DNA from 2 places in the Kitasatospora sp. NPDC049258 genome. Region 2 is predicted to be linked to the other one. Evidence: riboswitches for the same ligand, from Rfam matches in the RefSeq annotation. Region 2 holds a riboswitch; the other holds the start of a gene.

Region 1 (6,678 bases), on a different contig from region 2:
GCGGCGGCGTCCGCCAGGGTGAGGGCCCCGGCCACGTAGGCGGCGGCGATCTCGCCCTGGGAGTGGCCGATCACCGCGTCGGGCCGGACGCCGTTCGCCCGCCACAGGGCGGCCAGCGCGACCATGACGGCGAACAGGGCGGGCTGGACCACGTCCACCCGGTCCAGGCCGGGCGCGCCAGCGGCGCCGCGCAGCACCGCGGTCAGCGACCAGTCGACGTGCGGGGCGAGCGCCTGCTCGCAGGCGGCCAGCTCGGCGGCGAACACCGGTGCGGTGTCGAGCAGTTCGGCGGCCATGGCGTCCCACTGCGAGCCCTGCCCGGGGAACACCAGCACGGTGCCGCCGCCGGCCTGTGCCCGGCCCTGGACCAGGCCGGCCGCCTGCCCGCCCCCGGCCAGGGCGGCCAGCCCGGCGAGCAGCTCCCCGCGGTCGGCGCCGGTGACGGCGGCGCGGTGCTCGAAGTGGGTCCTGGTGGTGGCGAGCGCGGACCCGATCGCGGCCGGGTCGAGGTCGGTCCGCCGCTCGGCGAACTCCCTCAGCCTGGCTGCCTGTTCGCGCAGCGCCGCCGGGCTGCGACCGGACAGCGGCCACAGCTCGGGCCCCTCCGCCGGCGCGGGGGCCGTGGCAGGGGCGGCGGCGGGGGCCGCGGGGGCGGCGGTGACCACCACGTGCGCGTTGGTGCCGCCGACGCCGAACGAGCTCACCCCGGCGACCGGCGCCCGCCCGCCCCCGGGCCAGGGCCCGGATCCGGTGCGCACCCGCAGCCCGAGCCGCTCGAACGGGATGTCGGGGTTGGGCGTACCGAAGTTGAGGCTGGCCGGCAGCCGGCGGTGGTGCACCGCGAGCACGGTCTTCAGCAGCCCGACGATGCCGGAAGCACCCTCCAGGTGGCCCACGTTGGTCTTGGCCGACCCGACCAGCAGCGGCGCGTCGGCCGGGCGGCCCGCGCCGAGCGCGGCCCCGAGCGCGCTCGCCTCGATCGGGTCGCCGACCCGGGTGCCGGTGCCGTGCAGCTCCACGTAGCCGACCCGCTCGGGCGCGACGCCGGCCCGGCGCAGCGCCCGGCGCACCACCTCCGCCTGCGCGGCCGCGTTCGGCACCGTCAGGCCGTCGGTGGCGCCGTCGCTGTTGACCGCACTGCCGAGCAGCACCGCGTACACCCGGTCGCCGTCCGCGAGCGCCCGCACCAGCGGCTTGAGCACCAGGACCACGCCGCCCTCGCCCCGGGCGTAGCCGTTGGCCCGGGCGTCGAAGGTGAAGCAGCGGTCGTCCGGGGAGAGCGCGCCGAAGCGCTCCACGGCCAGGGTGGAGTCCGGGGCCAGGTTCAGGTTGACCCCGGCCACCAGCGCCTGGTCGGCCTCCCCCGAGCGCAGGCTCTCCACCGCGAGGTGGACGGCCACCAGCGAGGAGGACTGGGCCGAGTCCACGGTGAAGCTCGGTCCGCGCAGGTCGAGCGCGTACGAGACCCGGTTGGCGATGATGCCCCGGTTCAGGCCGGTGAGGGTGTGGCGGGAGATCGCTCCGGTGCGGGCGGCCAGCGCCGCGTAGTCGCCGCCGATCGCGCCGACGAACACCCCGGCCCGGCTGCCGGCCAGCGCGGCGGGCACCACCCCGGCGTCCTCCAGCGCCTCCCAGGCCAGTTCCAGCACCAGGCGCTGCTGCGGGTCGGCGGCGGCCGCCTCGGCCGGGGAGATCCCGAAGAACTCGGGGTCGAACCGGTCGACCTGGTCGAGGTAGCCGCCCGGCCGGGGCCGCTCCCCCTCGGCGAAGCGCCCGGGCGGGGCCGCCCCCACCGCGCTCGCCCCGGAGTCGAGCAGCCGCCAGAACGCCTCCGGGTCCGCCGCACCGGGCAGCCGGCAGGAGGCACCGACCACGGCCACCGCCTCCGGAGAGCCGGCGTCGGGCACGGACGGGTCGAAGGATTCCGCCATGGTGGGGTCCACTCCTGAGGGCCGGGGTCGTCGCTGTGCCCCCAGCGTTGCGCGGCACCCCGCCCGGCCGGGCCCCTAGGCAACCCCTGTCGTACCCCTAGCCGCGAGTGCGAGCTCGGGGTCGTTGGAGGCCTCGCCACCGTGGACGACGGCGGCCAGGTCGACCCGGCGGCGGACGCCGAGCTTGCGGTACACCCGGGTCAGGTGCTGCTCCACGGTGCTCACGGTGATGTAGAGCTTCCGGGCGATCTCCCGGTTCGACAGGCCGCGGACCGCGAGTTCGGCGACCCGGCGCTCGGCGTCGGAGAGCCCGGCCAGGTCGGGTTCGGCCGCCGGGACCACGGACAGCGCCGGGGAGCGGCGCAGCCGGCGGTCGGTCTGCCAGGCGCGGCCGGGGTCACCGTCGGTGCGGTGCGCCTCGCTGAGGTCGGCCAGGGCGCCGGCCAGGTCGGCCTCGGCCTCGGCCTCCTCCAGCAGGCCCACGGCCTGCTCCAACAGCCCGGTCCGCGCCGGCCGTTCCCCGGCGGTGGCCCGGATCCACAGCGCCACCCCGCGGATCCGGGACTGCCCCGACGGCCCGAGCCGGGCGAGCTGCTGGTCCGCCAGCGCCGCGGCGGCCTGCGGCCGTCCGAGCGCGAGCTGCGCCCGGGCCGCGCCGAGCCGCCAGGGTGCGATGGCGGGCAGGTGGTCCAGCCCCCACCGGGCCATCGTCTCGCCGCAGGCCCGGAACTCCGCCAGCGCCTCCTGCGGCCGCCCGGTGGCGAGCAGATGGCCGCCGCGCGCGTAGCGGTGGTGCAGGCCGGCCGGAGTCCGCTCCATGCCCCGGGGCACCGTCAGTTCCAGGAAGCGGGCGGCGTCCTGGTGCCGGCCGAGGGCCGTGCGGGCCGCCACCATCGTGGACAGCGGCAGGCCCACCGCCACGCCCCAGGCGTCCGGTGCGACCCGGGCGAACGCCGCCCGGGCGGCCTCGTCCGCCGTCCGCAGATCGCCCTGGCGCAGCGCCGCCTCGGCCCGCAGCGCGGACAGCAGGGCGTGCCGGGTGGTGCCGCAGCGGCTCGCGGCGCGCTCCGCCGGCGGGCCGTACCAGCGCACCGCCCGGTCGGCCCGGTCGGCGTAGAGCAGCACCGTCAGCGCGGCGGTGAGCGCCTCGGTGCTGCCGCGGCCGCCCGGGTGTCCGTCCCGCAGGATGGCCTCCGCGCGGATCACGGCCGCACCTGGTTCGACGGTGCCGGCCAGCAGCGAGGCCAGCAGCCGCATCCCGCCGTCCCGCCCGCCGTCGGCGGCCCCGCCCTCCTCCCCGGGCCCGGCGGCCGGGGCCGAGGTCCGCGCGGCCAGGGACGGGTACCAGTACGCGAGCCAGCCGCGCAGTCCCGCACCGGCGCGCTGCTCGCCGAGCTTGCGCTGCGCGGCCTCGAAGCGCTCCAGGGCGGCCAGTCCCTCGTCCGGGCGGCCCTGCCAGAAGAGGTGGCGGATCGACTTCAGCTCGTGCCGCTTCGCGTCGCTGCCGTCCAGCACCGTCCCGGGCAGGGACGGTACGCAGCGGAACGTCACGGCCTCGGGCGACGTGCCGGCGGTCGGGGTCACGGCCGCGGCCGCCGGGGCGTCATCGGCGGACGGGAGCAGGACGGGCGCGACCACGACGGGCGGGGGCGCGGCGGACCGGGGCGCGGCGGGCGGGAGCACCGTGGGCGGCGGGCCCGGTGGTCCGGCGTCCGGAGAGGGTGACCACGGTGTCCGCAGGTAGCCCTCGGCCGCCCGGACGTGCCCGGCCACCGTGCGGGGCTCGGCGCCGGCCGCCCGTAGCAGCTGCGCCGCCCGCTCGTGCAGGCTGGCCAGTTCGGCCGGCCGCATGGCGGCCAGCAGGTCCCCGGCGGCGCTCGGGTGGCGGAAGCCGCCGCCCCGGAACAGCCCCGCCGCGTTCAGCAGGTACAGCGCCCGCGGGAGCGAGTCGGCGGGCAGCAGCAGCAGTTCGGCCAGCAGGCCGGGGGTGGCACCGGGGCCCAGCACCGCCACGCCGCGGGCATGGCGCAGCGCGAGCGGGTCGATGCGGTGCAGGCAGTGCATCAGCCCGCGCCGGTAGCCCTCGCCGACGGTCAGGATGGCCGGTGCACCGGCCCGCTCGTGATCGTCCATCAAGGCGTGCACCAGCAGCGGGTTTCCACCGGTCAGCTCGTGCGCCTCGGCGGCCAGCCCGGCGGCCGCCGGGTCGGGGAACCGGCGCCGGAACAGCTCCGCGACCAGCTCGGCGGGGAGCACCTCAAGCCTGATCTGCCGGTGGTGCGGCTGGCGGGCCAGCTCGACCTCGAAGAACGGGTTCGGCGGCGTCATGGTCTCCCGGGTGCTGAGGACGGTCAGCACGGCCGCGTTCCTGGTCCGGCGGACCAGGTAGAGGAGGAACTCCAGCGACTGCGGGTCGGCGTCCTGCCGGTCGTCGACCGCGATCAGCACCGGGGTGCGGCCCGCGAGCGTCCGGACCAGGCCGAACAGCCCCTCCAGGGTGGGCTGGCTGAGCCGCCCGTCCAGGCCCTCCGCCACCCCGGGGTGGCGGGCCACCTCGTCGGCGCCCCGGGCGAGCAGGGCCTCCGCCGTGGCGGCCTCCTCCGGATCCAGCGGTGCGCTCTGCAGCAACTGCCGGGCCAGGCCGAGCGGGAAGTCGCGCTCCAGCGGGGATCCGGTGCCCATCAGTACCGTGGCCCCGCGCTCCGCCGCGACGTCGGCGAAGGCGTACAGCAACTCGCTGCGGCCGCTGCCCACCGAGCCGTGCAGGGCGATCACGGCGCCGTGCCCGGCCTCGCAGTGCTCCAGCGCCTCGTACAGGCGGCGGTACTCGGGCTCGCGCCCGGCGGGCAGCGTGCTCGGAAGGTCGAGCGTGAATGGTGCGGGGGCGAGAGACATCCGTACTCCTGAGGCAGGCGCGCGGAAGGGTGGGCCGCAGGGCTCTCCTGTGCACGCGCGGATCGTGACCGGGCTCGTGTCGGCCGACCGGGCGGCGTACCTCACCGCCCCGCAGGCCGACCGCGGTCAGCGACAGAGGGAACTGGCCCGCCGCAGCAGGTCGATGTCGAGCCTGGCCACGAGCCGCAGTGCTGCCGCCCGACGCCCGAGCGCCCCCTGGTCCACGACCTTCTCCATCCCCGCCCGTTACAGGCACCCACCTGCGCTTGCGGCATGACGCCATGCCACCTGGCTTATCCCCGGGGCACCCCACCGCAGTGTGGGGGTTGCCGGTCAGCCGGCCGGGGCCGTTCGACTGACACTCTTCGCCGACTCGAGTTTAAGAAGACGCTGGTGACACCGTCAATCCAATCGCCCCCTCAACCGGCCCCGGGGAGGCCCGGCTTGCGGGGCGGCGGGCAGGCTCGCAGGCGGCGGCCGCTTGCGGCGACCCGGCCGCGTCACCGTCACCGGCCTGCTGGCAGCGCCCTACGACCCCGGCGCCGAGAGCACCCGCATGGAGTTCGGCCAGGCGGTCGTCGAGGACACCGACGGCCGCGCCTACGTCACCCTGGACGACCTCCACCGGGCCGCGCCCGACCCGCTCGCCTGCCGCGAGGCCGGTCTGCTCACCCACCTCCTCGACGACCACCCCGAGCTCGTCCCGCTCCTGCTGCGCCTCACCGTCCCGGCCGCCGGGCTGACCCGCGCGCTGCCGCTCGCACTGGACCGGTACGGCATCACGCTCCGGCTGGAGTACCCGCAGGCCCGCACCGACGTCCGGCTGCCGTTCCCGACACCGGCGGACGACGCCGACCAGGCCGGCCCGCAGATCCACGCACTGCTGGCCAAGGCCCGCCGACTGTCCCACCGCAACCGCCGGCCGGCCTGAGCACGCGCCGGGCCGTCCAGGTGAAACCCGCGCCCGTCCGGCCGTATGGCCGCGCACCGCCGAGCGAACTAAGGTAAGCCTTGGCTGTCATGGCGGCGCCGCGCCGGCCCGGGTCGGGCCCACCCGATGCCGCCCCGTCGGACCCGGGAGCCCCATGCCGTCCGCACGCACCGTCACCGTCTCGGTCCTCCCGCTCACCGCGCTGCTGCTCGCCACCGCCGGGTGCTCCAGCTCCTCGGGCGGGAGCGGCGGCTCCAGCGGCACGATCAAGGTCACCGCGTCCGACGACGCCTGCCAGGTGTCCACCGGCACCGTCCGGGCCGGCCAGGTCGAGCTGGAGGTCAAGAACACCGGGTCCAAGGTGACCGAGGTCTACATCTACGCCCCCGGCGACAAGATCGTCACCGAGCGGGAGAACATCGGCCCCGGCACCGGCTCCACCCTCACCGCGGAGATCAAGCCCGGTTCGTACGAGATCGCCTGCAAGCCGGGCATGACCGGCGACGGCATCCGCCAGCAGCTCACCGTGACCGGCGGCTCGGCGGCCGCGGCGGCCGCCGACCCACGGCTCGACGCGGCGGTCGCGCAGTACCGCCACTACGTGCAGGAGCAGGCCGACGCCACCGTCCCGGTGGTGGCGCAGTTCGCCGCCGCGGTCAGGGCCGGGGACGTCGCCCGGGCCCAGACCCTGTTCGCGCCCTCCCGGGCCGGCTGGGAGCGCACCGAGCCGGTGGCCGAGAGCTTCGGCGACATCGACCCGAAGACCGACACCCGCGAGGACGGCGTCGAGGCGGGCCAGCAGTGGACCGGCTGGCACCGCCTGGAGAAGTCGCTCTGGGTGAACGGCGCCATCGCCCCCGAGGACCGGACCCTCGCCGACCAGCTGGTCACCGACCTCCAGGACTGGCAGACCCGGGTCGG
Region 2 (10,770 bases):
CTCGTCCGCCTCGGTGTCGGTCACCACGCCGGGGGTGATCTGCCAGATCCCGCGGACCTGGCGGCCGTCCGGGGACTCCCAGAGCACCTTGCCCGAGACCTCGGGGGTGCCGGAGACGATCTGGGCCGGGTCGAGCGGGTCGGGTTCGAGCTCGGCGTCGGGGATGTGCACGGCGAAAGGGTTGGTCATGATCCCGACGCTAGCCGGACCGGTGCGCGGGTGGCGACGGCAGAGTGTGTCGGGGCGGCCGGGCACAATGACACCTCGTAAGCGGAGGTGACCGATGGCTGGGCTGAGTGAGCGCGATCTCGCCGTGCTGGCGCTGGAGGCGCGGGCCTGGCGGACGTCCGGTGCCAAGGAGCGGGCGATCCGGGAGGAGCTGGGGATCTCCGGCACCCGGTACTACCAGCTGCTCAACGCACTGCTGGACCGGCCGGAGGCGCTGGCGCACGCGCCGGTGCTGGTGAACCGCCTGCGCCGGGTCCGGCAGGCCCGGCGCGACGCGCGGTAGTCCGCCGGCGCGCTCGGCGCTCCGCGCAGGCATCGGTGCGGGCGGCCTGGGTACGGTCGTGGGCATGGGAAGCCTTGAATTCGTGACGCCCCGGACGGCCGCGGGCCGGGAGGGCCTGGCGGCGCTGCTGGCCGCCCCCGGGGAGAGCGTGGTGGGGCTGGACTTCGACGGGACGCTGGCGCCGATCGTGGCCGACCCCGAGCAGGCCCGGGCACATCCCGGGGTGGTGCCGGCGCTCTCCGCGCTGGCGCCGCTGGTCGGCGCGGTGGTGGTGGTCACCGGGCGGCCGGCCGCCACCGCGGTGTCCCACGGCGGCTTCGCCGGGGTGCCGGGGCTGGAGCACCTCACCGTGCTCGGCCACTACGGCGCCGAGCGCTGGGAGGCCCGGACCAAAGAGGTCACCGCGGCCGAGCCGCCCGCCGGGGTGGCCGCCGTCCGGGCCGCGCTGCCCGGGGTGCTGGCGCGGGCGGGTGCCCGGCCGGGCACCTGGACCGAGGACAAGGGGCGGGCGCTGGCCGTGCACACCCGCCGGGCCGACCGGCCGCAGGAGGCCCTGGAGCTGCTGCGCGCCCCGCTCGCCGAGCTCGCCGCCGGGCACGGCCTGATGGTCGAGCCCGGCCGGATGGTGCTGGAGCTGCGGCCGCCCGGGGTGGACAAGGGCGCCGCCCTGGACGGCTTCCTGGCCGGGCGGCCGCTGCGCACGGTGCTCTACGTCGGCGACGACCTCGGCGACCTGCCCGCGTACGAGGCGGTCGAGCGCCGCCGGGCGGCCGGTCTGCCCGGCCTGCTGGTCTGCAGCGCGGCCGTCGGCGGCGAGGCGCCGGTGAGCGCCCTCGCCGACCGGGCGGACCTGGTGGTGCCCGGCCCGGCCGGCGTGGTCGAGCTGCTGGCGGCGCTCGCGGGGGCGATCGGCCCGGGGCGCTGAGCTCCGGGGCCGAGCCGAACTCCGGCGGCCGAGCGGGGGCCGACCGGCCGCCGCTGCTCAGCCGAGGGCGTCGAGCTGGTCCAGGAACCACTGCTGCGGCGGCAGCGCGGTGGCCGCGGCGGCCAGCCGCTTGGTGCGGTCGGCGCGCTCGCCGGGGGCCATGGTGAGGGCCTGGTGGAGTGCCTCGGCGGTGGCGATCACGTCGTACGGGTTGACGATGATCGCGTCCTCGGCGAGCTCGGCGAAGGCGCCCGCCTCGCGCGAGAGGACCAGCGCGCAGCCGTCGTCGGAGACCACCGGGATCTCCTTGGCGACCAGGTTCATCCCGTCCCGGATCGGGTTGACCAGGGCGACGTCGGCCAGCCGGTAGGCGGCCAGCGAGCGTGGGAAGTCGTCGTTGACGTGCAGGATCAGCGGCTGCCAGGCGGGGGTGCCGAACTCGTCGTTGATCTCGTGCGCGGTGCGCTGCACCGCCGCCGTGTACTCGCGGTACTCCGGCAGGTCGTGCCGGGAGGGGTAGGCGAAGGCGATGTGGACGACCCGGCCCTGCCACTCGGGCCTGGACCGCAGCAGGTGCCGGTAGGCGAGCAGGCCGCGGACGATGTTCTTGCTGAGCTCGGTGCGGTCCACCCGGACGATGGTCCGCCGATCGCCGACCGCCTCCCGCAGGGCGGCCAGCCGGGCGTCCACGTCCGGGCGGTGCGCCCGCTCGCGCAGGAAGTCGGCGTCGGCGCCGAGACCGTGCACGCCGAGCCGGGTGGTGCGGCCCTGGTACGTGACCGCGAGCTGCTCGCGGTCCACGGCGGCGCCCAGCAGATCGGCGCAGCAGTCGGCGAAGGCCAGCGCCCAGCGGCGGGTCAGGAAGCCGGCCCGGTCCGAGCCCAGGATCCCGGCGAGCACGGCCGCGCCGACGTCGTCCGGCAGCATCCGGTAGTACTCCGGCGGGGCCCAGGGGGTGTGCGAGAAGTGCCCGATCCGCAGGTCCGGGCGCAGCGCCCGGAGCAGGGCCGGGGCGAGCGAGAGGTGGTAGTCCTGGATCAGGACGGCGGCGCCCGGGGCGGCCTCGGTGGCCAGCGCCTCGGCGAAGGCGGTGTTGTAGGTGGTGTAGGACTCCCACTCGCGGCGGAAGCGCTCGTCGAAGTTGGGCGAGACCGGGGTGTCGTAGAGCAGGTGGTGGACGAACCAGAGGGTCGAGTTGGCCACGCCGTTGTAGGCGCGGGTGAAGGTGCCGGGATCGATGTCCAGCATCCGGACGGCCTGGCCGCCGACCTCGAAGCCGGCGAGGTCCAGCCGCCCGTCCGGGGACTGCCGGGCGGCCGTCCGGTCGGCCTCGCCGAGGGCGGCGCACACCCAGACGGCGCTCGGGTCGTCGATCGCGGAGAGGCCGGAGACCAGGCCGCCACCTCCTCTGCGCAGGGTCAGCGAACCGTCGTCCTCGCTGGTGAAGGACACCGGGCCGCGGTTGGAGGCCACCAGGATCGGGGCGGCGCCGGGCTGATTCGAACGTGCGGACGCGTGATCGGCCATACTGCCAAGCTTGCCGCGACATCGGGTGTGCAAACCACTCAGCGCGCGGCGCGCCCGAGAACCCGCTACCGGTCCCGGTACTCCGGGACGGTCCGCATCGGCGGGCGTTCGACGGCGTGCACCGGGTGGGTGTGGGCGGTGAAGCCGCGGGTGGCGGGGTCGCGGGAGAACTGGGTGAGCAGCGGGTGCAGCAGGCCGTCCTCGGCCTTCAGCCGGTGGGTGCGGTCCAGGCGCTCCAGCGCGGTGCGGTAGATGGTCGCGGCCATCCGGCCGAGGGCCTGGCCGTCCTGGTGGCGGTGGTGCCGCACGCCGACGTCGACCTGGGCCAGCGCGTCCAGCCCGACCGTGTCCAGCGCGTCCACCAGCAGGCCGAGCTCGACCCCGTAGCCGGTCGGGAAGGGCAGCCGCTCCAGCAGCGTCCGGCGGGCCGCGTACTCGCCGCCGAGCGGCTGGACGAAGCCGGCCAGCTGCGGCCAGTGCAGGTTGAGCAGCGGGCGGGCGACCAGCTCGGTGACCCGGCCGCCGCCGGCCGGGACGACCGCGCCCGCGGTCTCCAGCGGCCGGTCGTACATCGCCTTGACCAGCTGGATGCCCGGATCGGTGAGCAGCGGGCCGATGATCCCGGTGACGAAGGCGGGGTCGAACTCGCGCAGGTCGGCGTCGATGAAGCAGACGATCTCGCCGCGGGTGACCAGCAGCGAGCGCCAGAGCACCTCGCCCTTGCCGGGCTCGGCGGGCAGCCGGGGGAGGATGTCGTCCCGGTGCACCACCCGGGCGCCGGCCGCCGCGGCCCGCTCGGCGGTGCGGTCCACCGAGCCGGAGTCGACCACCACCAGCTCGTCCACCAGCGGCAGCCGTTCCATCAGTTCCACGCGGATCGCGGTCACGATCTCGCCGACGGTCGGCTCCTCGTCCAGGGCGGGCAGCACCACGCTCACGGAAGCGGCCGGGCCCGCCGCGCGCTTGGCGGCCAGCAGCGTCTCCACCGGGCGGTCGGCGGCCGCCCACGAGCGGCGGCGCAGCCAGGACGCCACCTGGGGCAGGACGTCGGGCCGGGGCTGGTCGGGCAAGATCTCGCTCCTCGGATGGGCGGCGCCGTCTCGGGTGTCGGACGCTATGAGGTGGTACCGGGGCCTTCGGATACAGTCTTGGTAATGCGATCCGACCTTCGCACGTCGGGGTGGGTCGCTGTGCACGACCACAAACGCGCTGTCGGCTGTAACGCCGCTCGCCACATTGCTCATCCAGAGGGACTGAGGGAACGGCCCGTTGAAGTCCCGGCAACCTTCCCGTCCGGCTAACTGACCGTCAGGTCGAGGCCCCGGCGGGACAGGTGCCAATTCCGTCCTGTGGCGCGCCCGCGTCACGGGGAAGATGAGGAGAGAGGCCTCCGCCATCATGGCTACCGCTACCCCTGTCGCAGCTCCTGCCGTCGACCTCGGCCCCGCCGCCGCGCTGTCCTGTCGCGAGTGCGGCGCCCGCACCCCGCTCGGCCCGAGCTTCGCCTGCGTCGAGTGCTTCGGCCCGCTGGAGATCGCCTACGACTTCGGCTCGTACGAGACCGAGGAACTGCGCAAGCGGATCGAGGCCGGCCCGGCCTCGATCTGGCGCTACGCCCCGCTGCTGCCGGTGCCGGCCGACGTGGCGTCCAAGCCGAACCTGAACCCCGGCTGGACCCCGCTGGTCAAGGCCGACAACCTCGGCCGCGAGCTGGGCTTCACCGCGCAGCTGCACGTCAAGGACGACTCCGGGAACCCGACCCACTCCTTCAAGGACCGGGTGGTCGCCTGCGCCATCGAGGCGGCGCGCGCGTTCGACTTCACCACCCTGTCCTGCTCCTCCACCGGCAACCTGGCCGGCGCGGTCGGTGCGGCGGCGGCCCGGGCCGGCTTCAAGTCCTGCGTCTTCATCCCGCACGACCTGGAGCAGGGCAAGGTCGTGATGGCCGGGGTCTACGGCGGCGAGCTGGTCGGCATCGAGGGCAACTACGACGATGTGAACCGCTTCTGCTCCGAGCTGATCGGCGACCCGGCCGGCGAGGGCTGGGGCTTCGTCAACGTCAACCTGCGCCCGTACTACGGCGAGGGCTCCAAGACGCTGGCGTACGAGATCTGCGAGCAGCTCGGCTGGCGGCTGCCGGAGCAGATCGTCATCCCGATCGCCTCGGGCTCGCAGCTCACGAAGATCGACAAGGGGCTGCAGGAGCTGATCAAGCTCGGCCTGGTGGAGGACCGCCCGTACCGGATCTTCGGTGCCCAGGCGGCCGGTTGCTCGCCGGTGTCGGCCGCGTACAAGGCCGGCCACGACGTGATCCGCCCGGTGAAGCCCGACACCATCGCCAAGTCGCTGGCGATCGGCAACCCGGCCGACGGCCCGTACGTGCTGGACATCGCCCGGCGGACCGGCGGCGCGGTCGAGGACGTCACCGACGCCGAGGTGGTCGACGCGATCAGGCTGCTGGCCCGCACCGAGGGCATCTTCGCGGAGACCGCGGGCGGCGTGACCGTCGGCGTGCTCAAGAAGCTGGTCGAGACCGGACAGCTGGACCCGGCGAAGGAGACCGTGGCGATCAACACCGGCGACGGCCTGAAGACCCTGGACGCCGTCTCCGACGCCGGGCTGACCGCCACCATCCGGCCGACCCTGGAGTCCTTCCGGGCCGCCGGCCTGGCCTGAGCCGAAGCCCCGCCCCCGACCCCCTCACCACCCCGCAGCAAGGAGTAGACGTCCATGAGCGCCACCGTCCGCATCCCCACCATCCTGCGCACCTACACCGGCGGCTCGGCCGAGGTGGCCGCCGAGGGCACCACCCTGGCCGAGGTGATCAAGGATCTGGAGCAGAACCACCCGGGCATCTCGGCCCGGATCCTGGACGACGCCGGGCAGCTGCGCCGCTTCGTCAACGTCTACGTCGACGACGACGACGTGCGTTTCGCCGAGGGCCTGCAGACCGGGATCAAGGACGGCGCGGCCGTCTCGATCATCCCGGCGGTGGCCGGCGGCTGCTGACCTCGGCCGACGCTCGTAGCAGCCTTGAGTCGCCGTCAGGACCGGAATGCCGAAATTCCGTTCCCGACGGCGGCTCTCGGCGTTCCGGTCGGACATTTGCCCACGTGGCTGGGTATAGAGTGCGTGTCGCAGGGGTATTCGAGGCCGATTCGAGGTGGCCCGCCCCGCACACCGGTCGGGTACGCAGCGGCTGTCCGCTCGCTGAGACCGGCGATCCGGGGCACGGAGCCGAACTGTCAGGCCGCCGTCAGAATTATTCCGGCGATATGTGACGTTGGTCCGCGATGTCCGGCGTCAATTGCTCACAAGTGCCGCTTTCATCCCGTCATATCCCCCGGGGCTCATAGCAATTGCCCAAAAGTTGGGCCTGTTGCAGAGGGCGCATGTCCGGATACATTCAGCCGCGGTCGACGCATTCACCCGCGTTCCGGTGGCCCTTTCGGGCCCCGGTGCGGTGGCTGCGGCGTGCACGGCTGCGCCCAGGGGGGGTTCCCCGGGCCGGCCTTCCAGACCTCTGGACCCGCACCCTGCGGGTCCGTGAAGGGCCAGCACAGCACAAGGGGAGTTCGGAATGGCTCAGGGCACCGTCAAGTGGTTCAACGCCGAGAAGGGCTACGGCTTCATCGCGGTCGACGGTGGTGCGGACGTGTTCGTCCACTACAGCGCGATCCAGATGGACGGCTACCGCACCCTCGAAGAGGGCCAGCGGGTCGAGTTCGAGATCTCCCAGGGGCAGAAGGGTCCGCAGGCGGACATGGTCCGCGCGCTGGTTGCGTGACCTCTTCGACCTGCGGAGCCTCGGTTCGGTCAACGAGCTGGCGGCCACAGATCATCGGCAGCAGGCCCGTACGGGAACCCCGTGCGGGCCTGCCGCCATGTTCGGGACACCCCGCGATCGGGCTTGCACTCGCCACCCGAGAGTGCTAATCATTGGCGTTAGCACTCTCGGTACGAGAGTGACAAACGGATCGGGTCGGTGAGGCCTCCCGGGAGCGGTTGGGGACAGGACCCCCGCTCGCAGGGCCGTCCGTCGCGGGCACCCTTCGGTCCGATGCAGTCGATCGCGTCCCGGAGGACCACTTCACATGGCAAAGATCATCGCGTTTGACGAGGAAGCTCGCCGCGGCCTTGAGCGCGGGATGAACCAGCTTGCCGACGCCGTCAAGGTGACGCTTGGCCCCAAGGGCCGCAACGTCGTCCTTGAGAAGAAGTGGGGCGCCCCCACGATCACCAACGACGGTGTCTCCATCGCCAAGGAGATCGAGCTCGAGGACCCCTACGAGAAGATCGGCGCGGAGCTCGTCAAGGAGGTCGCCAAGAAGACCGACGACGTCGCGGGTGACGGCACCACCACCGCCACCGTGCTCGCCCAGGCCCTGGTCAAGGAAGGCCTGCGCAACGTCGCCGCCGGCGCCAACCCGATGGCCCTGAAGCGCGGCATCGAGAAGGCCGTCGCGGCCGTCTCCGACCAGCTGCTCGCCCAGGCCAAGGACGTGGAGACCAAGGAGCAGATCGCCTCCACCGCCTCCATCTCCGCCGCCGACACCCAGATCGGCGAGCTCATCGCCGAGGCGATGGACAAGGTCGGCAAGGAAGGCGTCATCACCGTCGAGGAGAGCAACACCTTCGGTCTGGAGCTCGAGCTCACCGAGGGCATGCGCTTCGACAAGGGCTACATCTCGGCCTACTTCGCCACCGACCTGGAGCGGATGGAGGCGTCCTTCGAGGACCCGTACATCCTGATCGCCAACTCCAAGATCTCCTCGGTCAAGGACCTGCTCCCGCTGCTGGAGAAGGTCATGCAGAGCGGCAAGCCGCTCGTCATCATCGCCGAGGACGTCGAGGGCGAGGCCCTGTCGACCCTGGTCGTGAACAAGATCCGTGGCACCTTCAAGTCGGTCGCCGTCAAGGCCCCCGGCTTCGGTGACCGCCGCAAGGCCATGCTCGGCGACATCGCCATCCTCACCGGTGGCACCGTCATCTCCGAGGAGGTCGGCCTCAAGCTGGAGAACGCCGGCGTCGACCTGCTGGGCACCGCCCGCAAGGTGGTCATCACCAAGGACGAGACCACCATCGTCGACGGTGGCGGCGACAGCGACCAGGTCGCCGGTCGGGTCAACCAGATCCGTGCCGAGATCGAGAACAGCGACTCGGACTACGACCGCGAGAAGCTCCAGGAGCGCCTCGCCAAGCTGGCCGGCGGCGTGGCCGTCATCAAGGCCGGCGCGGCCACCGAGGTGGAGCTCAAGGAGCGCAAGCACCGCATCGAGGACGCCGTCCGCAACGCGAAGGCCGCCGTCGAGGAGGGCATCGTCGCCGGTGGTGGCGTCGCGCTGCTGCAGGCCGGTGTCGCGTTCGACAAGCTGGAGCTGGAGGGCGACGAGGCCACCGGTGCCAACATCGTCCGCGTGGCGCTGGAGGCCCCGATCAAGCAGATCGCGACCAACGCCGGCCTCGAGGGTGGTGTCGTGGTGGAGAAGGTGCGCAACCTCCCCGCCGGCCACGGCCTGAACGCCGCCACCAACGAGTACGTCGACCTGATCGCCGCGGGCATCATCGACCCGGCCAAGGTCACCCGCTCCGCGCTGCAGAACGCCGCCTCCATCGCGGCGCTCTTCCTCACCACCGAGGCCGTCATCGCCGACAAGCCCGAGAAGGCCGGCGCGCCGGCCGGCGGCGGCATGCCGGGCGGTGACATGGACTTCTGATCCTCCTTCGAGGATCGGCGAGTTCTGATCGTCCCGCGAGGGCGGTCTCCCCACCGGGAGGCCGCCCTCGCGGCGTTCCACCCGGCAGGGCGGCCGGGGTGCCGGGTGCGGGACAATGGGGGGATGCCCGCTGACATCGAAGCCGCACTGCACAGCGCCCGGGCGCTGATCCTCGCCGACCTGACCGCCCGGGACGTGGCGGACGCCGCCGTGGTCTCGCTGGTGGAGGACGCCGTGACGCACCGGCGGTGGTGGCTGGAGCAGTGGCCGGACGGCACCGAGTACGTGCTCGGGCTGGTCGCCCAGGACGTCCAGGACGCGCTGCTGGAGGCGTACGGGCGCTGGCCGCTGTGCACCGCCTGCGCCGAGGACGGCGACCCGCACGCGCTGGGCGTGGAGCCCGAGCTGGGGCCCGATCCGCACTGGGTGTGCGGCAAGGAGGGCCTGGTCGTCGCGCCGGTCGGGAAGCTCGCGTGAGCCCTAGGGCTCCAGCGTCCTGAGCTCGGCGGCCAGGTTGGCCCGGGCGGCGGCGTCGAATCGGGTGCGGGCGGCCTCGGTGCGGTAGAGCGCCGGCAGGGCGAGCAGCTGGCGCAGGATCGCCGCGCGCCCCGCCCGGAAGGCGTCCTCGGGGACGAAGCCGTACTCCTCGCGGACGGCCGCCGCGTACGCCGCGTACTGGTCCGGCGAGCCACCCAGGACGGCCAGGTCGGCGTCGCAGAGCAGCTCGCCGCCCCGGTCCCCGGGTGCCGGGTCGTGGGAGACGGTCAGCCGGACCAGCCGGGCGACCTCCTCGACCAGCGGCTCGGCCAGCCCGGCCGCGCGCAGCGCGCGGACCGCCAGCACCGCGCTGCGCTCCTCGTTCTCCGAGCGGTCGGGCCGGTAGACCGCGTCGTGGAACCAGGCCGCCAGCCGCACGGCGTCGGCGCCGTCGGCCGGCCCGGCCAGCGCGTCCACCTGGTCGAGCACCGCCCGCAGGTGGTCGGTGGTGTGGTAGCGGCGCTGCGGCTCGGCCCAGCGCTTGAGCAACTCCTCGCCGTACGGCTGCGGGTCGGCGGTCGCGCCGCAGCGGCGCAGCAGGTCCATCCAGCGGTCGAGCAGGTCGGCGGTCATGGCGCCCATTGTGGCCCGGTGCGGCGACGGACCGTCAGGGTGGGCCCGGGTTCCCGGATTCGCCTGACGGTATATACCGATGACCGGTATATCTAGATGGCATGACAGAACGTTCGATGCAGGAGCCCACGCTGCTCCTGCTCACCGCTCTCGCCGATGCCCCGCGGCACGGCTACGCCCTCATCCAGGAGATCGCCGCGATCTCCGACGGCCGGGTCCGGATGCGGGCCGGCACCCTGTACGGCGCGCTCGACCGGCTGCTCGGCCAGGGGCTGATCCGGGTCGAGAGCGACGAGGTGGTCGACGGCCGGGCCCGCCGCACCTACGCGCTCAGCGACACCGGCCGGGGCGCGCTCGCCGTCGAGGCCGAGCGGCTGCGCGCCGTCGCGGCCGAGGCCGAGCGGCGCCTGACGGCCTTCCGCCCCCGAGCGAACGGAGCCTTCGCGTGAGCGAGCCGATGCTGGACGCCGTGCTGCGGCTGTACCCGAAGGCGTACCGGGCCGACCGGGGAGCGGAGCTCGCCGAGGTGTACGCCTCGCTGGCCGGCGACACCGGGCGGCTCGGCCGGGCCCGCGAACTGCTCGGCCTCGCCGGGCACGGGCTGCGGCTACGGGCCGGGCTGACCTCCGCCGGGACGCCCGGGCGGCTGCTCGCCGCCGCGCTGCCGTTCGTGCTCGGGGCCGGCTTCGGGCGGCAGGCCGCGCAGCTCTGGCGGGCCTGGTCGTACGAGTTCGTGCGGGCCGACGGCTACGGCTGGTGGGGGAGCGGGCTCCTGGCGCTGTGGGCCGTCGCCCTGGCGGCGGTGCTGTGCGGGCGCTGGGGTGCGGCCCGGTGGGCCGGTGCGGCGGCGCTGCTCGCGGGCGTCGCGGTGGCCGGCGCCCTGATCGTCGCCGATTCCCCCGCCGGGCCCGTACCGCTCCTGGCCCACGCCCTCGATCTGGTGGCGTACGGCGTGACGCCGGGGGCCTGGCTCCTGCTGG

The links. Region 2 has a riboswitch for S-adenosylmethionine ahead of thrC (threonine synthase). Riboswitches for the same ligand answer to the same signal wherever they lie in the genome.
Region 1: linked by a shared signal. The riboswitch ahead of AB0K43_RS30230 (AAA family ATPase) and the one ahead of thrC (threonine synthase) in region 2 are both predicted to bind S-adenosylmethionine.

The regions. Positions count from the first base shown of each region.
Region 1 is NZ_JBFAQT010000064.1:8,645-15,322, forward strand. It holds gene AB0K43_RS30225 (type I polyketide synthase) at 1-1,931, opposite strand, end outside; gene AB0K43_RS30230 (AAA family ATPase) at 2,007-4,826, opposite strand; SAM riboswitch class IV at 5,084-5,196, opposite strand; partial or broken gene AB0K43_RS30235 (DUF2470 domain-containing protein) at 5,323-5,757, shown strand; gene efeO (iron uptake system protein EfeO) at 5,912-6,678, shown strand, end outside.
Region 2 is NZ_JBFAQT010000014.1:271-11,040, forward strand. It holds gene AB0K43_RS14330 (cupin domain-containing protein) at 1-189, opposite strand, end outside; gene AB0K43_RS14335 (DUF3263 domain-containing protein) at 284-511, shown strand; gene otsB (trehalose-phosphatase) at 576-1,436, shown strand; gene AB0K43_RS14345 (trehalose-6-phosphate synthase) at 1,494-2,963, opposite strand; gene AB0K43_RS14350 (glucosyl-3-phosphoglycerate synthase) at 3,029-4,033, opposite strand; SAM riboswitch class I at 4,201-4,344, shown strand; gene thrC (threonine synthase) at 4,362-5,639, shown strand; gene AB0K43_RS14360 (MoaD/ThiS family protein) at 5,694-5,972, shown strand; gene AB0K43_RS14365 (cold-shock protein) at 6,544-6,750, shown strand; gene groL (chaperonin GroEL) at 7,058-8,680, shown strand; gene AB0K43_RS14375 (hypothetical protein) at 8,804-9,157, shown strand; gene AB0K43_RS14380 (hypothetical protein) at 9,161-9,790, opposite strand; gene AB0K43_RS14385 (PadR family transcriptional regulator) at 9,892-10,239, shown strand; gene AB0K43_RS14390 (hypothetical protein) at 10,236-10,770, shown strand, end outside.